3 regions of the Cupriavidus sp. UBA2010 genome follow, and region 2 is predicted to be linked to each of the others. Evidence: predicted binding sites of a transcription regulator. Region 2 holds the regulator's gene; each other region holds the start of a gene.

Region 1 (9,996 bases), on a different contig from region 2:
CGGATCGTGCCTGTCTGGCTGATCCAGGACCGGGGCGATGTGGACGACCGGCTCGCGGCCGCCTACAACGAACCTTATGCGGGCGTGCGATTCCTGCGCATGGACCGGGCCACGATTGCCCAATGGCTGCCGGCCGAGGACGGCGCGCGCGCCGAGGATGCGATTTACCTGGTCGATCCGCTCGGCAACCTGATGATGCGCTGGCCGAAGGACCCCGACCCCAAGAAGATCAGCAGCGACCTGAAGAAGCTGCTGAAGTATTCCCGTATTGGCTGAATTCCCATGCTGCTTCAGTTGGCCATCATTGGCATCCTGATTGCGCTGCTGCCCCTGTCCTACGTGATGGTGCGCGGCAATCGCGACAAATATCGCAGGCTCGTCTGGATCACGGCGTTCCTGACGCTGGACCTGATCATGTTCGGCAGCTTTACCCGGCTGACCGACTCCGGCCTCGGCTGCCCCGACTGGCCCGGCTGCTACGGCCACTCGAACCCGCACGCGGCGATGGACCCGATTCGCGCGGCGGAAACGGCGCTCCCGAGCGGCCCGGTCACGCTGATGAAAGCGTGGATCGAGATGATCCATCGCTATTTCGCCATGGCGGTGGGTGTGCTGATCATCTCGCTGATGGTGCTGGCATGGGTCAAGCGCCGCGAACTGAAGCAGTCGCCGTGGTTCGCCACCGGCGTGTTCCTGCTGGTCTGCCTGCAGGGCGCGTTCGGTATGTGGACCGTGACGATGAAGCTGCAACCGATCATCGTCGTCACCCATCTGCTGCTGGCGATGGCGCTGCTGGCGTCGCTGATCCTGCTCGGGTCGCGTAACGAACCGCCGCATGTCGTGGCGCCACAGGCGGCTTCGCTGCGCTGGGCCGGCCTGCTGGCCCTGGTGCTGCTGGTCGTTCAGATCTTCCTGGGCGGCTGGGTCAGCACCAACTACGCGGTGCTGGCCTGTACCGATTTTCCGCTCTGCAACGGCCAGCTCGTGCCAGAGATGGACTTCCGCCATGGCTTTACGCTGTGGCGCCAGCTCGGCATGACGGCCGACGGCGACTACATTCCGCACGCGGCGCTGGTGGCTATCCACTGGGTCCACCGTGGCTTCGCCTTCGTCGTGCTCGGTTTCCTGCTCTGGTTCGCGCTGCGCGCGCGCCGGATGGAAGGGCTGGCGCGGCATGCGCGGTGGTTGCTGGTCGTGCTGGCGCTGCAGTTGTGCACCGGCATGTCGAACATCGTTTTCGACTGGCCGCTGGTCGCGGCGGTGGCCCATAACGGCGGAGCAGCCCTGCTGCTGATGTTGTTGCTCCGTCTCAACTACAATATCGGCCTCGCCACTCGCTCCGCCGGCGCCGCCACGCAACCCTCGATTGCCGCGCGCGCCACATGAAGGACAAGATGCCCCCCGTGGTAACTGCTACCCACTCCCAATCCTCCGTGGGCCGATTACGCCATCTGGCCCGCCAATACGCCGCGCTGACGAAGCCGCGGGTGACCCAACTCGCCGTGTTCTGCGCCATCATCGGCATGTTCCTGGCCACCCCGGGCATGGTGCCGTGGTCGGTGCTGATCGGTGGCGCGGCTGGTATCTGGCTGCTGGCCGGCGCGGCTTTCGCCATCAACTGCCTGGTGGAACAGAAGATCGACGCGCTGATGCGCCGCACCGCGTGGCGCCCGTCGGCCACAGGCGAGATCACCACCACCCAGACGCTGATCTTCTCGGCCGTGCTGGGCGGTGCTGGCATGTGGCTGCTGCACGTCTTCGCCAACGACCTGACGATGTGGCTCACCTTCGCCACGTTCCTTGGCTATGCCGTGGTCTATACGATCCTGCTGAAGCCGGCGACGCCGCAGAACATCGTGATCGGTGGCCTGTCGGGCGCCATGCCCCCGGCGCTAGGATGGTCCGCGGTATCGGGTACGGTGCCTGCCGAGGCCTGGTTCCTGGTGCTGATCATCTTCACCTGGACGCCGCCGCACTTCTGGGCGCTGGCTCTGTACCGCCGCGCCGACTACGCCAAGTCCGGCCTGCCGATGCTGCCGATCACGCACGGCGAGCGCTACACGCTGCTGCATATCCTGCTGTACACGCTGATCATGATCGCGGCCACGCTGCTGCCGTTCGTGTACGGCATGAGCGGCTACATCTACCTTGCGGCGGCGCTGGCGCTGGGCCTGGTGTTCCTGGGCTATGCCTGGAAGCTGTACCGCAACTACTCGGATGGCCTCGCGCAGCGCACCTTCCGTTATTCGATCCTGTACCTGTCGCTGCTGTTCGCGGCGCTGCTAGTGGATCACTACTTCAAGTTCGTGCCGCAGGTCTGACAACCTGCGGCATCTTGCCGCGCCCGGAAGTCATCGCCGGCCCAATCGGCGATACTTTCGGGCAACTCCTCCCGATTCTTGCGCATGTCGACCTCTTCCCAAGGCCTTTGGGCCGCATTCCGCCGCTTTTGTCTGCTCGCGCTCTGCACGGCCCTGCTGGCCGCCTGTGGGCAACCAAAGCCGTCCTTCCGCAACGTCGATATCTCGGGCGCCACCGAGTTCGGCAAGGACTTCGCGCTGCTGGACCCCACCGGCAAGACCCGCACGCTGGCCGATTTCAAGGGCAAGGTGGTGCTGATGTTCTTCGGCTACACCCATTGCCCGGACGTGTGCCCGACCACGATGGTGGAGCTCAAGCAGGTGATGGAGCAGATGGGGCCCGATGCGGACAAGGTGCAGGTGTTGTTCGTCACCGTCGATCCGGAACGCGATACGGCGGCGCTGATGGCCCAGTATGTGCCGGCCTTCGACTCGCGCTTCCTGGGCCTGCGCCCGGCCGACGAGGCCGCGCTCAAGAAGGTGACCAAGGACTTCAAGGTCTACTACGCCAAGGTGCCGGGTTCGTCGCCGGACAACTACACGATGGATCACTCGGCCGGCAGCTACGTGTTTGACCAGAACGGCCAGTTGCGGCTGTTCATTCGCCACGGCCAGGGGCCGGAGCCGATCGCGCATGACCTCAAGCAGCTGATGTCGTAAATAAGAAAAGGCCGGTCGAATGACCGGCCTTTTTCAATGCGGGGAGCGTGGTCTCAGGCGAATGCCGCCAGCGCACCCTTCATCTTCTTCATTGCCGCCGATTCGATCTGGCGAATCCGCTCGGCGGATACACCGAACTCGTCGGCCAGTTCGTGCAGCGTGGCGCCGCCCGACCCATCGTCGTTGACGTCGAGCCAGCGGGCCTCGATGATGCGGCGGCTGCGCGGGTCCAGCTTCGTCAGCGCCTCTTCCAGGCCTTCGACCTGCAGACGGTCGTGGCGCTTGGCTTCCAGCACCTGCGTCGGCTCGTTGTGGTTATCCGCAAGGTAGGCGATCGGCGCGAACTCTTCCTCGCCGTCCTCGATTTGGCCTTCCAGCGCCATATCGCCGCCCGACATGCGGGTTTCCATCTCCATCACTTCCTCGGGCTTGACGTTGAGCTCGCGCGCAACGGCTTCGATCTGCTCGGGCGTGAAGGTATGCGAGCCCTGCTTGTGGCTGCGCAGGTTGAAGAACAGCTTGCGCTGGGCCTTGGTGGTGGCCACCTTGACCATGCGCCAGTTCTTCAACACGTATTCGTGGATCTCGGCCTTGATCCAGTGCATCGCGTACGACACCAGGCGCACGCCCTGTTCGGGGTCGAAGCGCTTGACGGCCTTCATCAGCCCGATGTTGCCTTCCTGGATCAGGTCGGCGTGAGGCAAGCCGTATCCCAGGTACTGCCGGGCAATGGAGACCACCAGACGCAGGTGCGACATCACCATGCGGCGGGCGGCATCGACTGAGTCGTTGTCGCGCAGGTCGCGAGCCAGGCTGAGCTCTTCCTCGGGGGTGAGCATCGGGATGCGGTGGACAGCCTGGATGTAGCTGTCCAGATTGCCCAGTGTGCCGGGGAAGGTCAGTGCGAAGGCATTCGCGGCGGCATTCTGGGGCGCCGTGGGCAGACGGCGGGTAACTTGGGTTTGATCGGCAGACAGGACTGCGTTCACTATGACTCCTTTCGCATCCGGCGGTGGGTTGCCGGTGTGTCCCGAAGGGACACCGCATTGCAACGCATATTAGCACTCGAACCGGACGAGTGCTAAGTTAGAAGGTCTATAGGGTTGATAGTTCCAGGCAATCGGAAAAATCTTCTGGATAGCCTGATGTCGCCTTATAGTGGCCCAGCCCAAGCCTGACAAGGCCTGGCGGGCAGCGCTCTCGGAGCACTGTTATTAGAGGGGGCAGCCCCGATTCGGTTTCGCAGCGATTTCGGGATGGTGTATTGCAGGATTCGCTACACTGAAGTCGTTTTTCAGACGCATCCCCAGGAGCCCCACATGTCTGCTATCGAACACTTGCTGAAGCCTCATGTGCGAGACATCGGCGAGTTCACCGTCCGCCGATTGCTGCCCGCCGCTACGACGCAAGCAGTCGGGCCATTCATCTTCTTTGATCACATGGGGCCGGTGGAGATGGAGCCCGGCGCGGGCATGGATGTGCGCCCACATCCTCATATCGGACTGGCGACAGTCACGTATCTGTTCGAAGGCGAGATCATGCATCGCGACAGCCTCGGCAGCGAGCAGGTGATTCGGCCCGGTGATGTGAACTGGATGACTGCCGGGCGTGGCATCACGCACTCGGAGCGCTCGCCGGACGGCGCGCGCTCGGCCGGACCGCACCTGCACGGCATCCAGACCTGGGTAGCCCTGCCTAAGGCGCATGAGAATGATCCGCCTTCGTTCCACCACCATCCGGGCGCTACGCTGCCCAAGCTCGAACTGCCCGGCGTGCGGATGACCGTTATCGCGGGCGATGCCTTCGGCGCCGAGTCGCCGGTCAAGGTCTACAGCCGCACGCTCTATGTGGCGATCGAGATGGATGCCGGCGCAAGCCTTGTGATCCCCGCCGAACACGTCCAGCGTGGCATTTATCCGGTCGATGGCAATCTGGAGGTCGATGGCGAGACGCTGCCGGCCGAGCATCTGGTGGTGCTGGTACCAGGCGAGCCCGTGACGATCAAGGCGACGATGCCCTCGCGCGTGATGCTGCTTGGCGGCGATCCCACGGACGGACGGCGTTTCATCTACTGGAATTTCGTGGCAAGCAGCAAGGAAGCGATCGAAGAGGCCGCCCAGCGCTGGCAGGACGACCAGTTCCCGCACGTCCCGGGCGAGACGGAGCGCATTCCGCTGCCGCCGCGCCGGCCCTGATCGCGCTGGCGGGCCATCCTGCATCCTGTAGCGGGAGGTGTTACAGCGGGCTGGCCCAGGTCACCCGCGTGGCCTGCGTCAGGCACGCCTTGATCGCCGCCACCTGGGTGGCAACCGGCGCGGGCACCGGTTCCGCGCCATCCAGCACCTTGCGAATCCACGCGGCCGTCTCGGCGATGTCCGTGCCCTGCGGCAGTTCGGGCACATCCGCGACCGAACCGCCGACTGGATCGACCATCGTGCGCTGATGGCCGTCGTGCAGCCAGTCGATACGGCTGCTGCGGCGCGCGTCGGCCACGACTTCCCCCTCGGTACCCCGGGCCAGCATCACGTTGGCGGGTTCGTGCGAGAAATACTCGGTCAGCGTTTCCCGATACTCGGGGTGGGTGTAGCTGTAGAGCCGCAAAGCCTCGGCAGGGGAGTGTCCGCCCACCGGTTGCAGCATCTTGACGACCGTGTGCGCCGAATTGCGCAGGCCGATGATCGCGCGCTTGTCGAGCAGTTGCGACAGCGCGGGCGACAGCACGTCGATCGGCAGCGCGGCCAGCGGATTCGATGCCGCGCCAAGCTGCGTCTCCGCGGACTGCGCGGTGGCGCATAGCGGCACGCCCAGTGCCTCGAACAGCGCCATGCTGGTGACGCGGCCCGGAAACTCGCGAATGCCGTGGACCAGCGTCGGCACGCCATCGCGCGCCAGCAGCATCGCCAGCAGCGGCACCAGGTTCGGTTGCTTGCGTGCGCCGTTGTAGCTTGGAATCACCACCACGGGTTTGTCGGCCGGCGCGGCCAGCGGCGCGCAGTGATCGTGCGCGGCGTCCAGCATGCCGGCCAGTTCGTGCGGTGCTTCGCCCTTGATGCGATAGGCCAGCAACACGGCGCCCAACTCTAGATCGGACACACGACCGGCGAGCATGGCATCGAACAGTGCCTGGGCGTCTTCACGCGGCAGCGCGCGGGCGCCATTGACGCCTCGTCCGATTTCCTTGATGTACTTGGCCGCCGGAAATGGCGCGCGGGATGCAGAGGTCATGATGCTGCGGGGATCGTGGGGTTGGGGTTCATGATAGCGGAGGCTCGCCGCTTCTCCCAATGCCGTGAGTCAATCATGATCCCCGCGCCGGGTACGCATCAGGCGGCTTCCTCCAACGCCGGATTGCGCTGCTTGCGATACAGGAAGTCGAGCACGGCGGTGCGGCACGCGTGGAAGGTCTTGTCGTCGGCCAGCGTCACACGGTCGCGCGGGCGCGGGATGTCGACGCGCAGGATCTCGCCGATGGTCGCCGCCGGCCCGTTGGTCATCATGACGATACGATCCGCCAGCAGCACGGCCTCGTCCACGTCGTGCGTGACCATGACCACGGTGCTCCTGGTGCGCGCAACGATCTTCAGCAACGCGTCCTGCAGATGGGCACGCGTGAGCGCGTCGAGCGCGCCGAATGGCTCGTCCATCAGCAGCACCTTCGGCTGCATCGCCAGCGCCCGGGCGATGCCCACTCGCTGCTTCATGCCCCCCGAGATCTCGTGCGGATATTTGCTTTCTGCGTGGGTCAGGCCCACCAGGGCCAGCGTGTCGTGCGTGCGCGCCTTGAGTTGCGCCGGTGTCTCGCTTCGGCCGAACACGCGCTCCACACCCAGATGGACGTTCTCGAAGCACGTCATCCAGGGCAGCAGCGAGTGGTTCTGGAACACCACGGCCCGCTCCGGGCCGGGGCCGGCGATCTCGCGTCCCGCGCAGATCAGCGCGCCGGTCGTCGGCGCGGTCAGCCCGGCGATCAGGTTCAGCAGCGTGGACTTGCCGCAGCCCGAATGCCCGATCAGTGTCACGAACTCGCCTTCCGCGATCGACAGGTCGATATCGCGCAGCGCCACGAACGGCCCCTTGCGCGTCTTGAAGGTCTGCCCGACATTTTCGATGCTGACGAACTTTTCCATGGTGGTCGTCTCCGGATCAGGTGTTGCCGTAGCTGAAGCGGCGGGCGAGGGCCAGCAGCAGGTGCTCGAGCACCAGGCCCACCACGCCGATGATGAAGATCGCGATCACGATGTGCTCGACCTTGAGGTTGTTCCACTCGTCCCAGAGCCAGAAGCCGATGCCGGTGCCGCCCGTGAGCATTTCCGCGGCGACGATCACGAGCCACGCCGTGCCGATCGACAGCCGCACGCCGGTCAGCATGTACGGCAGTACGGCAGGAAACAGCACGTGCCGGAAGATATTCCACTCGGACAGGTCGAGCACGCGTGCCACGTTCAGGTAGTCCTGCGGCACGCGAGTCACACCCACGGCGGTATTGATGATCATCGGCCAGATCGAGCAGATGAAGATTGCCCAGATCGCGGCGGGATTGGCGGCCTTGAACAGTAGCAGGCCGATCGGCAGCCAGGCCAGCGGGGATACCGGACGCAGCAGACTGATGACGGGCGACGCCATCGCGTTCAGGAACGCGAAGCGCCCCAGCAGGAAGCCGGCCGGAATGCCCACGACCGCGGCCAGGCCAAAGCCCGCCGCCACGCGCGCCAGCGACGCCAGCACGTTCCAGCCGATGCCCTGGTCGTTCGGCCCATTGCGATAGAACGGATCGGCGAACAGCGGCACCGCGGCGTTCCAGGTGGCGCCAGGTGTCGGGATCGACGGGATCAGCGTGGCGATGCCGTGCCACACCAGCACGAACAACGCGAAGCCGATCAGTGGCGGCACGCACTTGAGTACGAACGCGGCAAACGCGTCGCGGCGCGCGGCGCGTTGCTCCAGTGCGGTGATCTCCTGCGCGCGGCGGCGCGACTGTTCCTTGGCGTCCGGATCGACGGCCTCCGGATTCATGGGCGTGGCGCCTTCCGGCGATGACTGGGCGAGAGCATTCACGGCAAGCTCCTGTTCGTGTGGATGGGGGCTGGATGGGGCAGGACCGACCGGGCCGGTCCGTGCGGCGCGTCAGGCCTTGATCTTGAATCCGTCGGCGTAGGCCTTCGGGTCCTTCGTCGCATCCCACGTCACGCCGTCGATCAGCCTGGCGGTGCGGAAGTCGCTCTTCGGTAACGGCACCTGCGCGGCCGCAGCGGCCTGCTTGTAGACGTCGATGCGATTTACCTGCTTGGCCACGGCCAGATAGTCCGGATGCTCTTTCAGCAGCCCCCAGCGCTTGTGCTGGGTCAGGAACCACATGCCGTCAGAAAGGAACGGATAGTTCGCCAGGCCGTCCTGATAGAACTTCATCGAATCGGGGTCGTCCCAGGTCTTGCCCAGACCGTTGCTGTAGCGGCCCAGCATCCGGTCCAGGATGATGTCCATATCCGTGTTCACGTAGGACTTGGCGGCGATCGTCTCGGCGGTCTTGCGGCGGTTGGATGCGGAAGCGTCGATGAACTTCGATGCCTCCAGCACGGCGGCCACCATCGCACGCGCCGTGTTCGGGTACTTCTGCACGAACTCGGCCGTGGTGCCCAGCGTCTTCTCCGGGTGATCCTTCCAGATCGCCTGGGTGGTCTCGGCGGTGAAGCCGATCTTGTCGGCGATCGCGCGCGCGCCCCAAGGCTCACCGACGCAAAAGCCATCCATGTTGCCCACGCGCATGTTGGCCACCATCTGCGGTGGCGGCACAGTGATGGCCTTGGCATCCCGCATCGGATCGATACCGTTGGCGGCCAGCCAGTAGTAGAGCCACATCGCATGGGTGCCGGTCGGGAAGGTCTGCGCGAACACGTAATCGCGCTTTTCCCTGGACATCAGCGCCTTCAGGCTTGCGCCATCCTTGACGCCCTTTTCCGCCAGTTTCGAGGACAGCGTGATCGCCTGGCCGTTGTGGTTCAGGTTCATCAGCACGGCCATGTCTTTCTTCGGCCCGCCGATGCCGAGCTGCACGCCGTAGATCAGGCCGTACAGCACGTGCGCGGCGTCCAGCTCACCATTGACCAGCTTGTCGCGCACACCAGCCCACGAAGCCTCCTTGCTCGGCGTGATCTTGATGCCGTACTTCTTGTCCAGGCCCAGCGTCGACGCCATCACCACCGACGCGCAATCGGTCAGCGGAATGAAGCCGATCCTGACCTCGGGCTTTTCCGGCGCATCGGAGCCGGCGGCCCACGCGCCGCTGCGCACCAGCGGATCGACCAGCGTCATCACGCTGGCGCCGGCGATGGTGGCCAGCGCGCGGCGGCGACCGTGGCAGGCGGGGGCGGCATCCGCGGCAGCGGTGTCGTTGGCGCGCTGGGGCTTCAGGACTTTGAGGCGAGAGGGCATGCGATACGCTCCAGAAAGAGAAAAGGCGTCCCGATCCCCGGCCCGGACACCTGGCCAGGAAGGCCAGCGTTCGGGGCGGGGTTCAGGACGCCGTTGTCCGATGCCTCGCGGTCGACGTTGATCGCGGGCACACATGTTGTGAGGTGCTTCCGGGTGATGCGCGGCCGTCGTTGGCCGTGTCTTGGGTAACGCAAGCGCTATGCCAGCGCTTTTTGGGGTGCCGGAAGGGAAATGGCGGGGCCGGTGGTGCCCGTTTCACTGTCGGGATGCGCCGCCGGGGAATGGCGCCGCGCCAGTCTTGTGCAACGCACCAACGGCGTGCCATGCACAGCGTCCATGTGCCGCGCCCGCAAGCGCCGAGGGATCAGGCCATCACATCGATCACGCGCTGTGCGGCATCCACGAGCCGGATACCGCGCTCCATCGCCATCGAGCGCAGTCGCTTGAAGGCTTCGTCCTCGCTGATGCCGCGCGCCTGCATCAGCAGGCCCTTGGCGCGCTCCACGGTCTTGCGCTCGGCCAGCTTGAGCTTGGTGGCGTCGAGTTC
Region 2 (9,996 bases):
GACCCAGTGCGCGGGCGGCCAGGATGAAGTAGCCACCTTGCAGCGAGCTGTTCATCAGCGCGTCGCGGGCAATCTTCTCGTCGTTGCCGGCATACCACGAGCGCGCATCGGCGTGGGGGAACAGCTTCGGCAGTTGGTCGTGGAAGTTGCGGTCGAACGCGATGATCGCGGTCACCGGCGCCGAGCGGGTCTTGTCGGCATTGCCAGCCGATACGCACTCGACCAGGCGGGCCTTCTCGGCCGCCGACTTCACGAACACGATGCGTGCCGGCGAGCCATTTGCGGCGGTCGGACCGAATTTCATCGCTTCGTAGATCTGCTTCAGCAGCGCATCATCCACATGCTTGTCTTGCCACACGTTGTGGGTGCGGGCTTCAGTGAACAATTGTGCAAGGACTGCCTGATCGACGGATTTCATTGCGCGTTTTCCGGGTTTTGGGATGAAAGAAAGCGCGATTGTACCCAAGCGTCCGCCGTGCGCCCACAAGCGCTTTGACGAACCCGTTCAATTCCGTTCGTCGGAGGTCTTCAGTGGGGGCGTACCGCTGGCCCGGCGTGTCAGCCAGAGCACTCCGGCGAGGATCAACCCGCCCCCGACGGCCTGGGTCGGGCCGATGTGTTCGCCAAGCAGCACGGCGGCCAGCACTACGGTCACCACAGGCTCCAGCGTCGACAGCATCGATGCCTTGGAGGCCCCAAGCCGCTGCAGTCCGGCGAAGAACGTCAGGATCGCGAGCACGGTGGATACCAGCGCGATGGCCACCAACGCCAGCCAGCCACCTGCGCTGGCCGGAAACTGCGGCGGCACGCCAGCCCCCGCGCGCAAGAACCCGAGCGTCACATAGACCAGTGCCGCCGCCGTACAGATCACCGTGGTCGTGGCGATGGCATTGACGCCGGCAGTCACGCGCGCACCCACCACGATATAGATCGAATAGATCACCGCCGCGGCCACCCCAAGGGCGATGCCTAGCGAACTGCCCTCGCCTCCCCCCACGGTCAAACCCGCGCCCACCGAGCAGAGCACCAGCGCGATCACCGTGGAAGTGGTCAGGTGCTCCTTCAGGAAGACGGCGGCCAGGATCGTCACGAACAGCGGATAGAGATACAGCAGCAGCGCCACCAGGCTGGCCTGCGCGTAGTTCAACGCCGTGAAAAAACAGTACGACTGGCTGACATAACCGATGCCACCCATCGCCGCCAGCGCCAGCACGCGGCGCCACGGCGGCAGGCTGATCCCCCTGGCACGCATCACAAAGCCCATCGCAATCGCGGCCAGCAGGAAGCGCACGGCCAGCAGGCCATAGACGTCCGCCCCCGCTGCATAGGCAAAGCGCGCGAAGATGGCCATGGCGCCGAAGGCGCTGGCGGAGAGCGCGATCAGCAACACGCCCGCGAGCTTGTCGCGGGCGTGGCCCATGGTGCCGGTGGCGGATGCAGTCATCGGTGGCGAATCTGAAAAATGGCAGTGGCTGAGGTTTGTTCGCGATAGTTTGTCAGCGTACTGAACGACGGCGAACAAACTTCCGCATTCTACTAATGCGCGGGGCGCCGTCGGCAGAGCCGCGACCGCTGCACTACAATAGCGGCCATCATGTTCAATCCCTCAAGAGAAGAAGTCCGCCGGTTCTTCTGCGAAGCCTGGCAGAAGCGCGTCGCGGGCAACGTCCTCACGCCGCTTGAAGCGATCGCGGTCGACTGGATCGACCAGCATCCCGAGTACCAGTCCCTGCTGACCGATACCGAAGCCGCGCTAGCGCGCGACTACACACCGGAAGGCGGCCAGACCAACCCGTTCCTGCACTTGGCGATGCATCTGTCGATCTCCGAACAGGTCTCGATCGACCAGCCGCCCGGCATCCGCGCCGCCTACGAGGCATTGAGCCGCCGGCTCGATTCGCCGCACGAGGCCCAGCACCAGATCATGGAAGCGCTCGGCCAGATGCTCTGGAACGCGCAGCGCAATGGCATGCCGCCGGACGGGCAGGCCTACGTGGACGATATCCGACGCCGGGCCGCCGGCTGATCCGCACCCACCCGGTTTGGCCACGCCCCGTGGCTAACCATTCGTCACATGCCGCACGCGCCACACATGGTACGCTTGCGGGCATCGCAACTCTTGTCGCGTCCACGTCACCGGAGTGCTGTCGATATCCCGCCGGTGCGGCGCTCATTGCTCCCGATGCCACGTTACGTGTCAGGCCGTGTTGCACTTCCACGCACGGCCTTCCGCCTGCTGTTGCCTACGCTGGCCTCGTCGGCCGTCCTGTTCCACGCCACGCCAGCCGATGCCGCGGTCTCCGTGTTGCAGCCGCCGCGTGTCATTGATGCCACTCAGCCGCTCACGCTGACCCTGCTGATCACTGGAGATCGGGACATGCGGCGCTATGCCGTGCCCGACACCCTTGAGGTGTCGGCCTCGGGAGACCTTGTGGCGCCGGCACCCATGACGCTCAAGCGCGTCGGCAAGGGGCCAACCGTCCTGAATCTGCGGCAAGGCGAGCACCAGACCGTCAGCTTCCGTGGGGAATGGCCTGCGACATTGCGTGGAGTGGTCCGCCTGGACATCTCCGGGATCGACGCCGCGCCGGTCCTGATCACGCTGAACCAGGCGCCGGGCGCAAACCCGGCCACCGTTACTGCGCCAGTGGTCGCCGGCACACCGGCCGAACCCAAAGCGGCCGGCGCGCCTGTCAGCGTCGGCCAGGTCACCCCGGTCGTATCGGCCGAGAATGTCCCCGCATCCACTCCGGCGCCAGCCGATCTGCGTGATGCGCAACGGCTTTCCTTCAACGAGCCGATGTACATCATGTTCGGCGCGCACGACGGGGCCAACGCCAAGTTCCAGCTCAGCTTCAAATTCCGGATCTACGAGGGCAAGGACCCGGCGTCGAAGCGCTTCATCGACAACCTCTACTTCGCCTACACGCAGTTCTCGCTATGGGACCTGCACAGCGCCTCGAAGCCGTTCGAGGACACCAACTATCGCCCTAGCCTGTATTACTACCTGTCCGACACGGGCGTGAAGAACAGCGTGATCAGCCGGCTGTCGATCGCTTCGGGCTTCGAGCACGAGTCGAATGGCCGGGCCGGCGCCGATTCGCGCAGCATCAACACGCTGTTCCTCAAGCCGACGATGTACTTTGGCGACCAGAACGACTGGCACTGGCGCGTGGCGCCCAAGGTCTATGCGTACCTGGAGAAAAGCGAGAATGAGGACATCGCGCACTATCGCGGCTACATGGACCTGAACCTGGCCTATGGGAAGCCCGATTCGTGGGAATTCGCCGCCACGCTGCGCAAGGGCACGCGGCAGATGTACGGCAGCGTCGACGCGCAGGCCTCGTACCCGCTCTCTCGCCTGATTCCGGGCACGGCTGGCTACCTGATGCTGGGCTACTTCTATGGCTATGGCGAAAGCCTGCTCAACTACAACCAGAAGACGCCCTGGCAGATCCGCCTGGGTTACGCGCTATCCCGCTAGCGGCTTGCCGCTGGCCTTGAGCCGCGCATTGCCCACGGCCGCCGAGAACTGCCCATGGCCGTGCCAGCCCGTGGCGCGGCCGAGCTTCTTACCCTTGTGGAAGAACATGAACACGGGGATACCATGCAGGCCGAAGCGCCGCCCCAGCTCGGGATGGGCATAGACATTGGCATGCAGCCAGTGCAGGTCGAGCGCGCGAATCGGTTCGGGATTGGCCAGGATCGCCTTCTTGGCCATCTCGCAGTTGAAGCAGTCCACACCCCAGAAGAACACGCAGACCAGATCGTCGCCAGCATTGGCGATCGCCGCGTCGATGTTCTCGCCATCGACTTCGGCCATATCGAGCGCCTCGAACGCGCGGTGATCGAGGTGCGGCTCGTTTCCTTCGGACATTTCGATCCCTCCTGAAACGACAACGCCCGGTGCCAATGGCCCGGGCGTTTCGTACTGCCGTATGCCGACGACTCGCGCTCAGCGCGGCGCCGAGACGGTCACCAGCGCCGGGCGCAGCACGCGGTCGGCAATCATGTAGCCGCGTTGCAGCACGTTGACCACGGTGTTCGGTTCCTGCTCCGACGGCACCATCGAGATGGCCTGGTGGCGATGCGGGTCGAACTTCTCGCCCACCGGGTTCACTTCGACAATGCGGCCACGTTCGAACGCGGCGGTCAGTTGGCGCGCGGTCAGTTCCACACCTTCGCGCAGCTTGCCGAGGTCACCGGTACCGTCGGCCAGCGCGGCCTGCAGGCTGTCCATCACGGGCACGAGGTTATCGGCAAAGCTCTCGATGGCGAACTTGTGAGCCTTGGCCACTTCGTCCTGCGAACGGCGGCGGATGTTCTCGCCCTCCGCCGTGGCGCGCAGGAACATATCGTAGTGTTCCTTGGCCTTGGCTTCCAGTTCGGCCACCTGTTGCGTCAGGCGGACCACCTCGTCGGCACCGGCTTCCGGCGTGCGGGCGGCGTCCTCGGCTGCCTGCGTATTGGGGGTTGGCGTCTGGTTCTGTTCTTCCATGTCGATTCGTATCAAAACAAAAGCACGGCCCGCTCTGGCGGCAGGCCATCGGGTGAGTCGGGTGTCAAACCGGCAAGTCTAGCTGCACTTGGTGTCAGTCCCCGATTTTTCAAGTGTGGAGGTTCAGAGACGCGGAAATACGTCGTTACAAAGCCTTGCTCGATGAAATCGAGCCGTCATTGCTTTGCTGCATCGCACACACTAAGATTCACTTAATAAAAAATGTCAAAAATAACGGGAGCAGAGAGGTGGATCATTTTGGTGCATCCTTCGGAAGGTTCGCCATGCACAAGCTGCCAGTCGTTGCCCTTTGCCTGATTGCCGCGCTCTCGGCCATGACGGTCTTCATCTGCCTGTCCGACACGGTTGCCCCGCGCGACACCGAGTATGGCAGCGGCAAGGCCGTATTCAAGCATTACCTCGTCCAGTACGTCCGCTAACCCGCTACATTACGGCCAGCCGGAGTGCCCCGCCCCCGGCTGGCTGCAACCGTCACCCCTTGAAGTCGTCGATTCTGCGCCGGTCGCGCTTGGTCGGTCGCCCGTGCATCTGCGCCGCCGGCTCGTGCTGGAAGCGCCGCCGTTCCGCGTCTGTCTGTCGCCCGGCCTGACTTTCCTCGGTCTCCGCATAGAGCGTCTGGGCGATCGGCGCCGGCCCGCGTGACGCGGCCACGCCCTTGACCACCACTTCCCAGCGCTGCTGATGCGCCTCCAGTATCACGGTGTCGCCCGGCTTGACCTCGCGCGAGTTCTTGCAGGGCTGCCCGTTGACACTCACGCGCCCCCGCTCCACCGCCTCGGCAGCCAGCGAGCGCGTCTTGAAGAAGCGCGCGCACCAGAGCCATTTGTCGATGCGCAGCCGCGCATCGGGTTCGAAATCGACTTGCATGATTACCGTCCGTTACTGCCCGTGACCGCCGTCACAGGCTCAGGCTCCCGCGCCGCGCGCCTGAGCGCGGGAGCGTCTTGCTTCCAGTTCGTGGGGATGTGGAACATTGAGCGGCCACCCCTGCAGATGCTGCAACGCAATATCCGCCAATCCGGCGATCCAGGCCTCGGCATCGTTGAGGCACGGGATGAAATGGAAATCCTGGCCGCCGGCCACGCGGAATTCCGACTGCCCCTCCATCGCGATCTCCTCGAGCGTCTCGATGCAGTCGGCGGGAAAGCCGGGACAGAACACGTCCACGCGCTGCGTCCCGACCTTGCCCAGTTCGGCCAGCGTCGGCGCTGTATAGGGCTGCAACCACTCCGCCTTGCCAAAACGAGACTGAAACGTCACCTGATACTGGCCGGGCTGCAAGCCCAGCGCCTCGCCGAGCAGACGACCGGTCTTCAGACACTCGCAGTGATAGGGATCACCGAGGTCCAGCAACCGGCGCGGAAGGCCGTGGAACGACAGGATCAGCTTGTCACCGCGCGCGAAATCCGGCTTGCCATGCTGGGCCCAATAGCCGCCCACCTGCTTGTGCAGCGCAGAGATATACGCCGGGTGATCGTGGAAATGCTTGATCAGCCGTAACTCGGGCTGGTTGCGCCACGCCGACAGGACACGAAATGCCTCGTCGAAGGCGGTGGCCGTGGTCGTGCCGGAGAACTGCGGATACAGCGGCAGCAACAGGATCTGTTCGGTACCCTGCCGGCGCAGCGCTTCCATGACCGATTCGATCGACGGATTGCCATAGCGCATCGCGCAGGCCACCGTTACGTCGTGACCTTGCTGCTGCATCAACAGTTGCAGCGCATGAGCCTGACGCTCTGTATACACAAGTAGCGGCGACCCGGTCATATGCGCCTCGCGCAGCCAGATCGACTCGTACTTCATGGCCGACGCCCGCGAGCGGAACGGCAGGATCAGCCCGTGCAGGATCGGCAGCCAGGCCAGGCGCGGGATCTCTACCACGCGCGGGTCGGACAGGAACGCCTTCAGGTAGCGCCCCACCGCCTTAGGCGTGGGCGCGTCCGGGGTGCCGAGGTTGATCAGCAGGATCGCGGTGCGCGGCGGCTGGCCGTGCTGGTGTGCCGGTTCAGGCGAAAACGTCATAGGGTTTCCGTTGGGACTGCCGGGGGCGCTGGCGAATCAGGGGCCGGCCGCAAGCCGTTGCAGGCGGCCGACTCAGGACAGACACGTCCACCGTGTCAATAGTTCGTGGCTCAGCTCTGGCTGAGCGCGCTGGACAGGAGCCGCGCGGTGATATCGACGATCGGGATCACCCGTTCGTAGGCCATCCGCGTGGGGCCGATCACGCCCAGGGTGCCAACGATCTGGCCATCCACCCCGTATGGCGCGGTGATCACGGCCATGTCCTCGATCGGCACAAGCTGGCTTTCGCCGCCGATGAAGATCTGCACGCCCTGCGCGTGACTCGACACATCGAGCAGCTGCAGCAGGCTCGTCTTGTGCTCGAACACGTCGAACAGGCGACGCAGCTTGTCCATGCTCGACGACAGGTCTTCCACTTCCAGCAGCTTGCGCTCGCCTGAGATGAACACCTGCTCGTTGTCCTCGGCCATCGCGCTGCTGCCCGCCTCGACCGCCGCCTGCATCAGCGCGGACATGTCGCGGCGCAGGTCCTGCAACTCCACGCGCAGGTGGTCGCGCACGGCGTCGAAACTCATGCCCGCATAGTGCGAGTTGAAGAAATTCGCCGCCTCGATGAGCTGGCCCGGCGTGTACGCCAGGTCGGTCTGGATGATCCGATTCTGCACATCCCCTTCCGGGCTGACGATGATCAGCAGGATGCGCTTGTCAGACAACCGCATGAATTCCACCTGCCGGAACGATTGCGCGCGCCGTGGCGTCATCACCACGCCGGCGAAATGAGAAAGATTCGAAAGCGTATGCGCCGCCGCCGTGATCATCCGCTGCGGCCCGAACTGCTGGCCACCCAGTTGACCCTGGATCTGGCCAGTCAGCTCAGCCAGTTCGGCACTGAACTCCGGCGCGCGCTCCAGCGGGCGCGCCGTCAGCATTGTGTCGACGAACAGCCGGTACCCGCGCGGCGTGGGGATTCGGCCAGCCGAGGTATGTGGGCTGGCGATGAAACCCATCTCCTCGAGGTCCGACATCACGTTGCGGATGGTGGCCGGCGAGAGATCAAGCCCCGAGAACTTCGACAGGGTGCGCGAGCCCACGGGCTGCCCCTCGACGATGTATCGCTCGATCAGGGTCTTGAGAAGCTTTTTTGAACGTTCGTCCATGATGCCCCGATTTTAATCAAACTTTGGCGGTTCAGGCGTCACCTGGAGCGGCGGCGGCCCAGTGCTGACAACGATCATGCCGGTATGGTCTAATCCCGGCATGTCTGCCCCCCACAAGACCGGCGCCGCGCGCCCCCCGTTCAAGACTGTAGCCCTGGTGGGCCGACACTCGACCGCTGGCATCGAAGGTCCGCTGGAAGAGCTCGCATCTTGCATCTCCCGTAACGGACAGGATGTGGTGTTCGAACGCGAAACCGCAATGGCTACCGGGCTGACAGGTTACCCGGTGCTGACCCCCGACGAGATCGGCCGCGAAGCCGATGTGGCGGTGGTGCTGGGCGGCGACGGCACGCTGCTCGGGCTGGCCCGCCAGCTGGCCGGGCACGATGTGCCCGTGATCGGCGTCAACCACGGCCGACTGGGCTTCATGACCGACATCCCGCTCGATGCCATCTCCACGGCACTGCCAGAGATGCTTTCCGGCCGGTACGAGGCCGAAACCCGGATGCTGCTGGAGTCGCGCGTGATCCGCGACGACTCGGTGATTTTCTCCGCGCTGGCGTTCAACGATGTGGTGGTGAACCGCTCGGGGATCTCCGGCATGGTCGAACTGGCGGTCTCGGTCGACGGCTATTTCATGTACAACCAGCGTTCGGACGGCCTGATCGTCTCCACGCCGACCGGCTCCACCGCCTACGCGCTGGCAGCGGGGGGCCCGATCCTGCACCCGACGCTGTCCGGCCTGGTGCTGGTGCCGATCGCGCCGCACGCGCTGTCGAACCGGCCCATCGTGCTGCCGTACGACGCCGAGGTCACGATCGAAGTGGCCAGCGCGCGCGATGTCAGCGTCAACTTCGACATGCAGGCGCTGGCCTCGCTGCTGCCCGGCGACCGCATCGTGGTACGCCGTTCGGCCAAGACCATCAACCTGCTGCACCCGGTGGGGTATAACTACTACGCCACACTGCGCAAGAAGCTGCACTGGCACGAGTATCCGACTGAAGACAACCGGCTCTGATCCACAGGCACCTCAACGTTCCGCCGTTATCCTCGTTACCCGCCCTTACCGCCCTTACCGCCCTTACCGCCCTTACCCGCCACCGCTCACCGCCCACGATGCTGCGCAGCCTATCGATCCGCGACTTCGTCATCGTCGACACGCTCGACCTCGACTTCTCCGCCGGCTTTACCGTCTTCACGGGTGAAACCGGCGCGGGCAAGTCGATCCTCATCGACGCGCTCGCCCTGGTGCTGGGTGAACGGGCCGACGCAGGCGTGGTCCGCGAAGGCGCGGCACGTGCCAGCATCAGTGCCACCTTCCACACCCACCCAGCGCTGGATGCGTGGCTGGCCGAGCGCGAACTGTCGAGCGACATGGAAGACGACGACGGCGGCACCGTGCTGCTGCGCCGGACTGTCGACGCCAGCGGCCGCAGCAAGGCCTTCATCAATGGCGCCGCGGCAACGCTGGCGCAGTTGCGCGAGGTGGGCGACCAGCTCGTCGATATCCACGGCCAGCACGCGCACCAGTTGCTGCTGCGTCCGGATGCCCAACGCCAGTTGTTCGACGCCCACGCAGGCCTGACCGAACAATCCGCCGCCGTGGCCGAGGCCTGGCGTGTGTGGCGCGCCTGCGTCAAGCAACGCGAGGCGGTGGAGCACCAGTCGCGCGAGATGCAGCTCGAACGGGAGCGGCTCGAATGGCAGGTCGGCGAACTGGACAAGCTCGCGCCGCAGCCAGGTGAATGGGAAGAGATCCAGGGCGAATACAACCGCCTGTCGCACGCGGCGGGCCTGATCGACGGCGGCCGCGCCGCGCTCGACGCACTATCCGAATCGGACGGCGCAGTGACCTCCGTGCTCAACGGCGTGGTGCACCGACTCCAGCAACTGGCCGATGTCGACGCGGGCCTGCGCGACGTGCTGGCCGCGCTCGAGCCGGCGCTGGTGCAGGTCGAGGAAGCCGCGCACTCCCTGAACCGCTATGTCGACCGGCTCGAACTCGATCCGGAACGGCTGCAGGCCGTGGAAGAGCGCATGCAGGCGCTGCACGCCACCGCCCGCAAGTATCGTCTGCCGCCCGAACAGCTATCCGACGAGTTGCTGGCCCGCCGCCAGCAACTTGACGACCTCCAGGCCGCCCAGGACATCAACAAGGTGCTGGCGCGCGAAGCCGCGTCGCGCGCTGCCTACCTGACCCTCGCCCAGCATCTGTCGGGGGCGCGCAAGGTGGCAGCCGAAGCCTTGTCCGCCGCCGTTACCAATGCGATGCAGGGCCTGTCGATGGCCGGCGGCACG
Region 3 (9,996 bases), on a different contig from region 2:
CGGCCGCCCGGTCGACATTGACCGCACCACGCAAGACATGATCGCCCTGCTGTGGCCCGCGCTGCAGCCGCAGAACCTGCATGCCGCCGCGCTGGGGCAGTTCTATGGCGAGGTCAGCGCGGCGCTGGCGCGGGTGCAGGCGGCGGGCGGGGCGGCGGGCTCCGCTGAAGGCCCCGCCGAGGGTTCCGAAGCCTCTTGACGCCGCATCGCCGGTATCCCCGGCTACCTGTAATCGGGGATGCCACATACGGCCCGTTTCTGGCAGGCTGGCATGACCTCGTCCGGAATCGTCCGGGCGTTCGCCAAGCCCGGCGGTAGTACGGCTACACTCAGGCCGCGCCCCCACCACTGTCACCCCATGATCCAACCCTTGCCCGACACGGCTGAATCGGTATTGCCAGCGCCCCTGCTGGTCGTTGAAGACGAGCCGCCGATGCAGTCCAGGCTACGCACGATCCTGGCCGCACTGGGTTATAGCGACGACGCCATATGGTTTGCCGGCAGCCTCGAGGCTGCCAACACGTTGCTGGCCACGCAGCCGTTCGCCATGGCGCTGGTTGACGTGGGGTTGCCCGACGGCAACGGTATCGACCTCATTCGGGTGATGCACGAGCAAGACCCGGCCTTGCCAATTTTGGTAATCTCCACGTGGAATACGGAACGGGTCATCGTAAGCGCGCTGCAGGCCGGTGCTACCGGCTACCTGCTCAAGGAGCGCGACGACGTCGAGATCATCCTGTCGATTCGCAGCGCGCTGCGGGGTGGTGCGCCGATCGACCCCTTCGTGGCCAGGCGCATTCTCGATCTGGCTGGCAAGATGGCGCCGCTGGCTGGCGGCGCGGAAGTCCAGGCCGAGCCAATGGTCGGTGCGTCGCCACTGAGCGCGCGAGAAATAGAAATCCTCTCGCTGGTAAGCAAGGGTCTGACCAATCGGGAAATTGCGGAGGTGCTGTCCTTATCAAAGTTGACGGTCGAATGCCATATCAGAAACACATACAAGAAACTGGCAGTTCACTCCCGCACCCAGGCAGTCTTCGAGGCGCGTGCCTCTGGCTTATTGCGCTGATCTGCGGCGTCATGCTGCTTGCCGGCGCAGCCAGCGCCCGGGCGCAATCGGAGGCCGTCACCTTTACCCGAATCGAAGCCGCACAGTCGACCTGGCAGGACGATGGCCCGCCCGCCACGGGCTGGGTGCCCGTGTCGTTGCCGGACATCTGGTCCACGCGCTGGCCCGGCTTCGACGGTGTGGTCTGGTATCGCCTGAGCTGGCAGGGCTCTGACCCGCGCCAGCCCGTGGCGCTGCTGCTCGACTACCTGAACATGGCTGGCGCGGTCTATCTCAATGGCAGCCTGTTGATGCGCGACACGAGCCTGGTCGAACCGCTCACGCGTGCCTGGAATACCCCGCGCTACCAGTTGCTGCCTGCCGCGCTGCTGCGAGAGGGCGCCAACACGCTGCTGGTTCGCGTCTCGGGGTTGTCGGCCTACCAGCCTGGCCTCGGGCCCGTATCGATCGCCGCCCCTGAACACCTGCGGCCCGCATACGATCGCGCGTACTGGCTGCGGCACGATCTGCAACTGATCAGCCTTGCCGTCACCGTCGCGCTTGGCTGCCTCTTCTTTTCGCTCTGGGTGATGCGTCGGCAGGAAGCGGCTTACGGATGGTTCAGCCTGATGTCGCTGGCCTGGTGGTGCGTGGCGCTGAACCAGGTGGCGACTACCACCTGGCCGTTCGCGAGTACCGACGCCTGGGAGCGTGCGAACACCGTCGCGCTGCTGGTCTACAGCGTCGCGTACATGTTATCCATGGCGCGATTCTGCGAGCGGCGTCTGCCGCGTGTCGAAGGCGGACTCTGGCTGCTTGCCGCGGTGGGAGCGGCGGCGGTGATCTGGGCGCCGACCGAATCCCTGTCCACGGTGCGCAATGTGCTCACGCTGTGGGCAGCGTGCGTCTTCTTCGCGACGTGCATTGTGTTCCTGGGCTTCGCCTGGCGTCATGGCCGCACCGATCATCGCATCCTGTCGGTTTGCATCGCCATCTTCCTCGTCGCGGCGGTGCACGACCTGCTGTCCTTTCTCGGCATCCTGACGGACAACGCCTACTACGCGGCGCTGACTTCGCAGGTCCAGATGATCGCTATGGCGCTGGTGCTGGCATGGCGCTTCGTGGCCAACCTGCGTCGGATCGAACGGTTCAACGACGAGTTGCACGGCAAGGTTTCCGAAGCCAAGGCCGAACTCGTCGTCAACCTGGGGCGCCAACGCGAGTACGAGGTTGCCAACGCGCGGCTCAACGAGAGGCTCAATCTGGCGCACGACCTGCACGACGGGCTCGGCGGCACACTCGTCAGCGGCATCGCCACGCTGGAGCGCAGCCCGCATGACATCCCGCCCGGGCAGGTGCTGTCGATGCTCCGGGCGTTGCGCGATGACCTGCGCATCATCGTCGATACGACCGCCAGCCAGCAGTTCGGCGAGCCGGCGCTGGCGGGGCAGATCGTGCCGCTGCGCCACCGCCTTAGCCGGTTGCTGGAGAGCCATGACATCGCGTGTCATTGGCAGCTCGATGGCCTTGAGCAATGCCATCTGCCGAATTCGCGGATTCTCGATGTCATGCGGACCTTGCAGGAAGCACTGACCAACGTGATGAAGCACAGCAAGGCCAGCCGCGCGGACGTCGCGGTACGCGTCGGCACGCGCGGGCTGGAGCTGTTGGTCAGCGATAACGGCGTTGGCTTCGATCCGGCCGCCGCCGGGCGGCACGCCGGTGCGGGCATGCGCAGCATGCGGGCGCGTACCGAGCGCCTTGGCGGCACGTTCAGCGTGCGATCAACGGGAGAGGGGACCGTGCTGGCCGTTCATATCCCGCTCGATGCTGGTGGCACTGGCCTACCACTTGACCTGCAACCCGGCGGAGCCAAGGATCGAGTTTCTGACCTTGGCATTGCCGCCGGCGGCCCAGATCCTGCCGACCTCGCCGTACAGGCTGAAGCGCCGGTTCAGGGCCGCGGTTAGGCCCGCGGCCACCTCGATGCTCGTGCCGCCGGTCGCTGCCACGATGTCGGTGGTGGCGGCCGGGTTTGTGAAGCGGGCGACGTCGCTACCGTTCGATGCCATGTAGAGGTTGACGCGGCCATATGGCCGCAACGCGGCGGAGCCTGCCTCCATTTCACCCTTCACCCGCGCGCCGACGCGCGCGAGCCAGCTGCTGTTCACGTCGGTCTGGACCATTGCTCCGGGGATCTGCGCGTTGTCGAGGTGAATGCGTTGGTGAATCACCTGCAACTGGGGTTCGATGCTCCAGGCGCTGCCGCCAAGTGGAAAGGCGCGTCCCAGTTCCAGCGATGCCAGCAGGCTGTCTCCCTTGGTCTCGACCCCGGAGCTGGACGCTGGCGTCACCGTGTAGCGGTGACGGCCCAACTGCAGCACCGCGTCGGCGTAGATGCCGCTGTTCCCGGCATATGTGCCGTAGAAGCCCAGATACTGGTTGTGCAGATCGTTGCGGCCGGCGCCAGCATTGTCGATGCCGCCGATGAAGCCATTGACGCTTACGTTGCCATCCAGCTGGCCGACGTAGAGGCCAGCGCGCCAGTCCTGCGTGGCCAGCAAATCCGTGCCGGCCTGGAAGCCGGTCAACCGGCCCTTGCTCTTGGGCGCCACCGTGCCGTCCTGGCTGACGTCGACATCGGTGGTCAGCACGCGGGCCCATGCCCGGCGATCGCGACCGGCAGGGGTGCCCGATGGGGTGCCGGATAGGGTGCCCGATGTGGCGGACCTCGGGTCGTCATCGCCCACGCGCTGGTGCAGGTTGCCGATCATGGCAAGGTTGCTCTGGCGCAGTTGACTCGGCAGCGCCGCGTACAACGCGGCTTCGGCACGGTAGGTCGTGACGGGCGGGTCCGCAGGTTCGGTGGTCGGGGTGGTTTCGGTGGTCTCGCCATTGGAGCGCAGATACCAGTTCTCGCCCGATCCCTTGGCGTCGGCAGCGTACAGGCGGTACTGGTAGGCGCCGGCATCTACATGGCCACCTGCGAGCACGAACGCGCTCTTGCTGGTCTGCGCCGTGGTGCTGGCGCCATTGACGGCGCTGATCACCTCGATGCCGTTGCCCGCGGTCAGCGCGCCAAGCCCATTCAGGTTGGAGATCTGCAGCGTGGTCTGACCGCTGGCGACGGCGGCGGGGCCGCTGAGGATCAGCCGGTCACTCACGCCGGTGCTGTCGCCGAGCGCAGTGCCCATGCGCAGCGTGCCGTTGTTGCCCGTGTAGGGGCCCGTCACCGTCAAGGTCGCGCCGGGTGTCGTGCCCATCAGCGAGACCACGCCCCCGTTGTTCAGTCCCGCGACGCTCTGGCTGAAACCGGCGAGATCCAGCGTGGCGCCGCTGGCCACCGTGTGAACGGATGCCGCGCTGAAGGTGTTGGCCGCTCCCGCCCGCAGCGTGCCGGCCGCAACGTTGGTGGCCCCGGTGTAGTCGTTGGCGCCGGCAAGCGTCAAGGCGCCACTGCCGTTCTTGGTGAGAAAGCCCGAACCACTGATGGCCCCGGCGAGCGTGGCATTGAAGGCGCCAGTGTCGATCACAGGATCGTTGCTGCCCGTCAGGCGGATCGCATTGGCGATGCGCAGCCCATCGGTGGCAATGCCGAGCGTGGTGCCGTCATCCATCGAGAGTGTGCCGGTCCCCAGCGCGCCGTTGCTGCCAAGGTCGATGCGTCCTTGCTTGAGCGCGGTGCCGCCACTGAAGCTGTTGTCGCCGCCAAGCGTCAGCGTGCCGCTGCCGTTCTTGAGCAAGCCGCCCGTGCCCGAGATGGCGCCCGACAAGGTGCCGCTGCTGTTGTCACCGCCCGTTGCCAGCGTTCTGGTGCCCAGCTTGATCTGGCCAGCGCCACTCAGGCTTCGGAAGCTGGCCTGTGCGGCGGTGATGCCGGAGATGTCGAGGATGCCTGCCGCATCGACTTGCACACCGCTGGAGTTTGCGATGCTGCCCGCGCCGGACAGGGCAAGCGTGCCGCCGGCGACCTGTGTCGCGCCGGTATAGGTGTTGACGCCAGTCAGGGTCAAGGTGCCGGTGCCTTGCTGGACGAGATTCCCGGTGCCACTGATGACGTCGGCATAGCCGATGCTGTCGGTCCGGTTGAACATCAGTGTGCCGCTGTTGACCACGTTGCCGCCAATGCTGCCGGTGGTGGTGCCGTTGCCGATGCGCAGTGTGCCGCTGCCGATTTGCGTGGTGGCGGCCTGCACGTCCCCCAGCGCGAAGATCCACTGGCCGGTGCTTGTACTGAGCGCGAGTTGTCCGCTGGCCGTCACTGGCCCGTACAGCGCGATGCTGTCGCGGGCAGAGATCGTGATATTGCTGCCGCTCAACGCGGCATTGGCTAGCAACGTGCCGCCGTTGGCCGCGAGTTGCAGATTGCTCGTGCCGGTGTTGATTGCCGATACCGGTAGCGTCAACGCCCCGCCAGCGGTCAGGCTGACCGCGCCGTTCGTGCTGTTGTTTAGCGCCGAGACGCGCAGATCGCCAGCCGCGCGCAATGCCACGCTGGACCCCGTTGCAGCGATCGGGCCCTGAAAGCTGTTGCTCGCGTCGGTCAACGTGATGGCGCCAGTGCCGGCGCTGATGGTGGTGCTACCGGCAACGTTGAGCGCTCCGCTTTGGGTGATGGCATTGTCGTTGGTGGATGCCGACAGGTAGCCACGCACCGTGCCGGTGCCAAGGTTCATTGGACCCAGGCTCGTGGCAAGCAATGTATCCGTATTGACGTTACCGAAGGTCAGGGCCGAGGCGCTGCTGATTATCGTGGCGCCACCGGTCAGGTTCACGGTGCCACCAAACCAGTTTCCCATGTTGGTTAGCGAGATAGCACCCGTGCCGGCATTGAAGGTGCTGTTGCCCGCAATGGTGAGCGCACCGTTTTGCATGATGAAGCCGCGGTTGCTCGTTGCCGACAGGCTGCCGGTCACGGCGGTGGTGCCGAAGACCAACGCACCCGTGCTTGTGGCGGTCAATGTGCCGGCGTTGACGGTGCCCAAGTTCAGTCCCGCGGCACTGGTGATCTGCGTGGTGCCACCGGTCAGGTTTACCGCGCCACCGAACGAATTGCTGGCGTTGGTCAGCGTAATGGCGTTCGTGCCTGCGTTGATCGTGGTATCGCCGCCGATCGACAACGGGCCGGATTGTCCAAGCGAACGGGTCGTGGTCAACGCGAAGTCGCTGCCCGTGCTGATCGGCCCGAGCGCGGCGATGCTGTTGCTGCTCTGGTCGAGCTTCATGCTGCCGACGGCGCTGCCTGTCAGGGTTCCCGCTGTCAGGCTGCCCCAGGTCTGGAGGACGTCCCCCAACGATTGCAGGCTGATCTGGCCTGTCCCGGCGGTCAGCGTGCCACCGAGCTGGACACTACCACCCGAGATGGCAATCGAGCCGCCCGTCGTCGTGCCCGACGCGTCGATGTTGCCCCCCAGGATCACGGCGGCGTCTGACGTGATCTGAACCTGCCCAGCTTGGGACTGGCCACCCTGCGAGACGTCGATGCTGCCGTTGTTGACTACGGCGCCCCCTATTGCGCTGAGGCTGACGTTTCCACCATTCGCGATGATGACGCCGCTGTTGTTGACTAGCGTGCCGTACAACCCCGGCTGGGCTGCTGCCGCCATGATGATCGTGCCGCCGGTTGCCTGGAGGGTTCCGGTATTGACGACCGCGGTGCCGCCCTGCGCGGTGCTCAGTGCGCCGGCAATGGCAACATTCATCAGACCCTTGTCGTCGAACGTCATCGTTGCGTGGTCCGCGGCCACCAGGCTGATTCGCCCGCCATTGGCCGTCAGCACGCCATTGTTCGACACGCCGGCGCCGACGAGTGCCGCGGAGTTGCCAATGAACGTTGCACCGCCAGCAAACGCTACGGTGCCGCGCATGGCCGCTGCATCAAGGCTGTAGCTGCCTCCCGTCGTGGCAGGGGCGGAAACACCGAGCGAGGTGGCGAGAAGTCCGCCGGCTGATGTCGTGCCACCGAAAACCAGGCCGTTTGCATTGGCAAGGATCGTCTGCCCGGCTGCCGACACGGTTCCGTAGATCTGGCTGGCCGTAGTGCCAGAAATGTTGTTGAGGGTGACGGCGCTCGCACCCGTATTCGGCGTGAAATTGACCGTACTGTTCGAAGCGACATCGAAAGAGGACCAGTTGATCGTGCCCGATGACGAATATTGATTGACCGTCGTGGTGGTCCCTGTCGAGTTGACAGTCCCGCTCCCGCTGATCCAGACCGAGCCGGTTGGCAGCGTTCCGGCAATCGGTGTGGCAGCCATCGCAATGGCGGGGAGCAGGCCCGCGGAAAGCGCCGACAGTGCCGGCAAGCCGACGCTCCAGCCGGCACGCCGCCGGGAAGCCGTTGGGGCGATGGTTGCGGTGCCCGTGCCTTCCGAGCCCTGGCTTCCGGCCGTTTCCGGCGCCACCTTCAATGCGCACAGTGTGCGATTCCAGACAAGTCGATAGATGTGGTTCAAGGTGCGGCCTCCCCGGTGGCTGCGAATGCCCCAGAGGGCGGCAAAGCCTCGAAGTTACAAATTGCAACAACTACAGGGAATCCCAAGAACTAGGGAATTCGGGGTGGGAGGACCAGATTTTTGTGTGATCTATGGGGCGTATTCATCGGCTGGGACTGTTTCCCTCGGCGCATTCTTGTGATCTGTACGGGAAAACCCCCATTCAGCCCGCGTCTTGAAAACGAAATACCCCGTCCCTATAATTAGCACTCGCTGGGGGAGAGTGCTAACAGTCGCCCCCGCGGTACCCGAAACCCGATGGTCGTCGCTATCAGACGACCATTTTGTGATTTAACACTCACTTTTGTATCTAGGAGTCCGTATGAACCTGCGTCCTCTGCACGACCGCGTGATCGTGAAGCGTCTGGACAATGAAACCAAGACCGCATCCGGCATCGTGATTCCCGACAATGCTGCCGAGAAGCCCGATCAAGGCGAAGTGCTGGCGATTGGCCCTGGCAAGAAGGATGACAAGGGCAACAACATCGCCCTCGACGTCAAGGTGGGTGACCGCGTGCTGTTCGGCAAGTACGCCGGCCAGGGCGTGAAGGTGGATGGCCAGGAACTGCTGGTCATGCGCGAAGAAGACATCATGGCTGTCGTCAACAAGTAATCGACGCCCACAAGCCACCCAATTCCCGATCGTCCCCCTGACAATCCAGCGGGACGCATCCATCCAGATTCGGAGATTCAGAACATGGCAGCAAAAGACGTAGTGTTCGGCGACGCCGCCCGTGCCAAGATGGTCGAAGGCGTGAACATCCTCGCCAACGCAGTGAAGGTGACCCTGGGCCCGAAGGGCCGCAACGTGGTGCTGGAGCGCAGCTTCGGCGGCCCGACCGTGACCAAGGACGGCGTGTCCGTGGCCAAGGAAATCGAACTGAAGGACAAGCTGCAGAACATGGGCGCGCAGATGGTCAAGGAAGTGGCTTCCAAGACCAGCGACAACGCCGGTGACGGTACCACCACCGCAACCGTGCTGGCCCAGTCGATCGTGCGCGAAGGCATGAAGTTCGTTGCCGCCGGCATGAACCCGATGGACCTGAAGCGCGGCATCGACAAGGCCGTTGGCGCCGCAGTCGAAGAGCTGAAGAAGCTGAGCAAGCCGACGACCACCAGCAAGGAAATCGCCCAGGTTGGCGCGATCTCGGCCAACAGCGACGCCTCGATCGGCGAGCGCATCGCCGAAGCCATGGACAAGGTTGGCAAGGAAGGCGTGATCACCGTCGAAGACGGCAAGTCGCTGGCCGACGAGCTGGAAGTCGTGGAAGGTATGCAGTTCGACCGTGGCTACCTGTCGCCGTACTTCATCAACAACCCGGAAAAGCAGGTTGTTCAACTGGACAGCCCGTTCGTTCTGCTGTTCGACAAGAAGGTCTCGAACATCCGTGACCTGCTGCCGGTGCTGGAGCAAGTGGCCAAGGCTGGCCGCCCGCTGCTGATCATCGCTGAAGACGTGGAAGGCGAAGCCCTGGCCACGCTGGTGGTGAACAACATCCGTGGCATCCTGAAGACCGCCGCCGTGAAGGCTCCGGGCTTCGGCGACCGCCGCAAGGCCATGCTGGAAGACATCGCCATCCTGACCGGCGGTACCGTGATCGCCGAGGAAATCGGTCTGACGCTGGAAAAGGCCACGCTGCAGGACCTGGGCCAGGCCAAGCGCATCGAGATCGGCAAGGAAAACACCATCATCATCGACGGCGCCGGCGACGCATCGGCGATCGAAGGCCGCGTGAAGCAAATCCGCGCCCAGATCGAAGAGGCGACCTCGGACTACGACCGTGAGAAGCTGCAAGAGCGCGTGGCCAAGCTGGCCGGCGGTGTTGCCGTGATCAAGGTTGGCGCAGCCACCGAAGTCGAAATGAAGGAAAAGAAGGCACGCGTGGAAGATGCACTGCACGCTACCCGTGCTGCCGTGGAAGAAGGCATCGTCCCGGGCGGTGGTGTGGCCCTGCTGCGTGCTCGTGCTGCGATCGCTGGCCTGCACGGCGAGAACCCCGACCAGAACGCCGGTATCAAGATCGTGCTGCGCGCCATGGAAGAGCCGCTGCGCCAGATCGTGCTGAACGCTGGTGAAGAAGCTTCGGTCGTGGTGGCCAAGGTTATCGAAGGCAAGGGTAACTACGGTTACAACGCGGCTTCGGGCGAGTACGGCGACCTGGTGGAAATGGGCGTGCTGGATCCGACCAAGGTGACCCGCACCGCGCTGCAGAACGCCGCTTCGGTGGCTTCGCTGATGCTGACGACCGACTGCGCAGTGGCCGAATCGCCGAAGGAAGAGTCGGCTCCGGCAATGCCGGGCGGCATGGGCGGCATGGGCGGCATGGAAGGCATGATGTAATTCATGCCGGACTGCTGAGCCAATCAGCCTGTCTGAGAAAAACCCCCGAGAGCGCGAGCCCTCGGGGGTTTTTCATTGGCCGTTCAGATCGCGGACAACGCCTTTCCAAGCGCGTC

What was found. The regulator HrcA, encoded in region 2, represses chaperone genes, less so after heat shock. The targets are predictions, from matches to a motif close to TTAGCACTCNNNNNNNNNGAGTGCTAA.
Region 1: rpoH (RNA polymerase sigma factor RpoH) is a predicted target of HrcA. The motif match lies at 4,079-4,105, and genes of this name have one in related genera.
Region 3: groES (co-chaperone GroES) is a predicted target of HrcA. The motif match lies at 7,743-7,769, and genes of this name have one in related genera.

Annotation. Positions count from the first base shown of each region.
Region 1 covers NZ_DDCI01000013.1:249,444-259,439, forward strand. The annotation lists gene B2246_RS09805 (SCO family protein) at 1-276, shown strand, start outside; gene B2246_RS09810 (COX15/CtaA family protein) at 283-1,386, shown strand; gene cyoE (heme o synthase) at 1,395-2,321, shown strand; gene B2246_RS09820 (SCO family protein) at 2,406-3,020, shown strand; gene rpoH (RNA polymerase sigma factor RpoH) at 3,074-4,009, opposite strand; gene B2246_RS09830 (pirin family protein) at 4,340-5,215, shown strand; gene ybiB (DNA-binding protein YbiB) at 5,256-6,245, opposite strand; gene B2246_RS09840 (ABC transporter ATP-binding protein) at 6,344-7,147, opposite strand; gene ntrB (nitrate ABC transporter permease) at 7,164-8,033, opposite strand; gene B2246_RS09850 (CmpA/NrtA family ABC transporter substrate-binding protein) at 8,145-9,449, opposite strand; gene B2246_RS09855 (ANTAR domain-containing response regulator) at 9,814-9,996, opposite strand, start outside.
Region 2 covers NZ_DDCI01000009.1:366,646-376,641, reverse strand. The annotation lists gene B2246_RS05130 (malonic semialdehyde reductase) at 1-418, opposite strand, end outside; gene B2246_RS05125 (DMT family transporter) at 506-1,444, opposite strand; gene B2246_RS05120 (DUF1841 family protein) at 1,595-2,026, shown strand; gene B2246_RS05115 (phospholipase A) at 2,183-3,484, shown strand; gene B2246_RS05110 (thioredoxin family protein) at 3,473-3,877, opposite strand; gene grpE (nucleotide exchange factor GrpE) at 3,956-4,498, opposite strand; gene B2246_RS05100 (hypothetical protein) at 4,783-4,938, shown strand; gene B2246_RS05095 (RNA-binding S4 domain-containing protein) at 4,991-5,386, opposite strand; gene hemH (ferrochelatase) at 5,426-6,541, opposite strand; gene hrcA (heat-inducible transcriptional repressor HrcA) at 6,652-7,698, opposite strand; gene B2246_RS05080 (NAD kinase) at 7,799-8,716, shown strand; gene recN (DNA repair protein RecN) at 8,815-9,996, shown strand, end outside.
Region 3 covers NZ_DDCI01000036.1:315,787-325,782, forward strand. The annotation lists gene B2246_RS28660 (TetR/AcrR family transcriptional regulator) at 1-199, shown strand, start outside; gene B2246_RS28665 (response regulator) at 359-1,066, shown strand; partial or broken gene B2246_RS28670 (sensor histidine kinase) at 1,357-2,862, shown strand; gene B2246_RS28675 (autotransporter outer membrane beta-barrel domain-containing protein) at 2,890-7,500, opposite strand; gene groES (co-chaperone GroES) at 7,862-8,152, shown strand; gene groL (chaperonin GroEL) at 8,237-9,880, shown strand.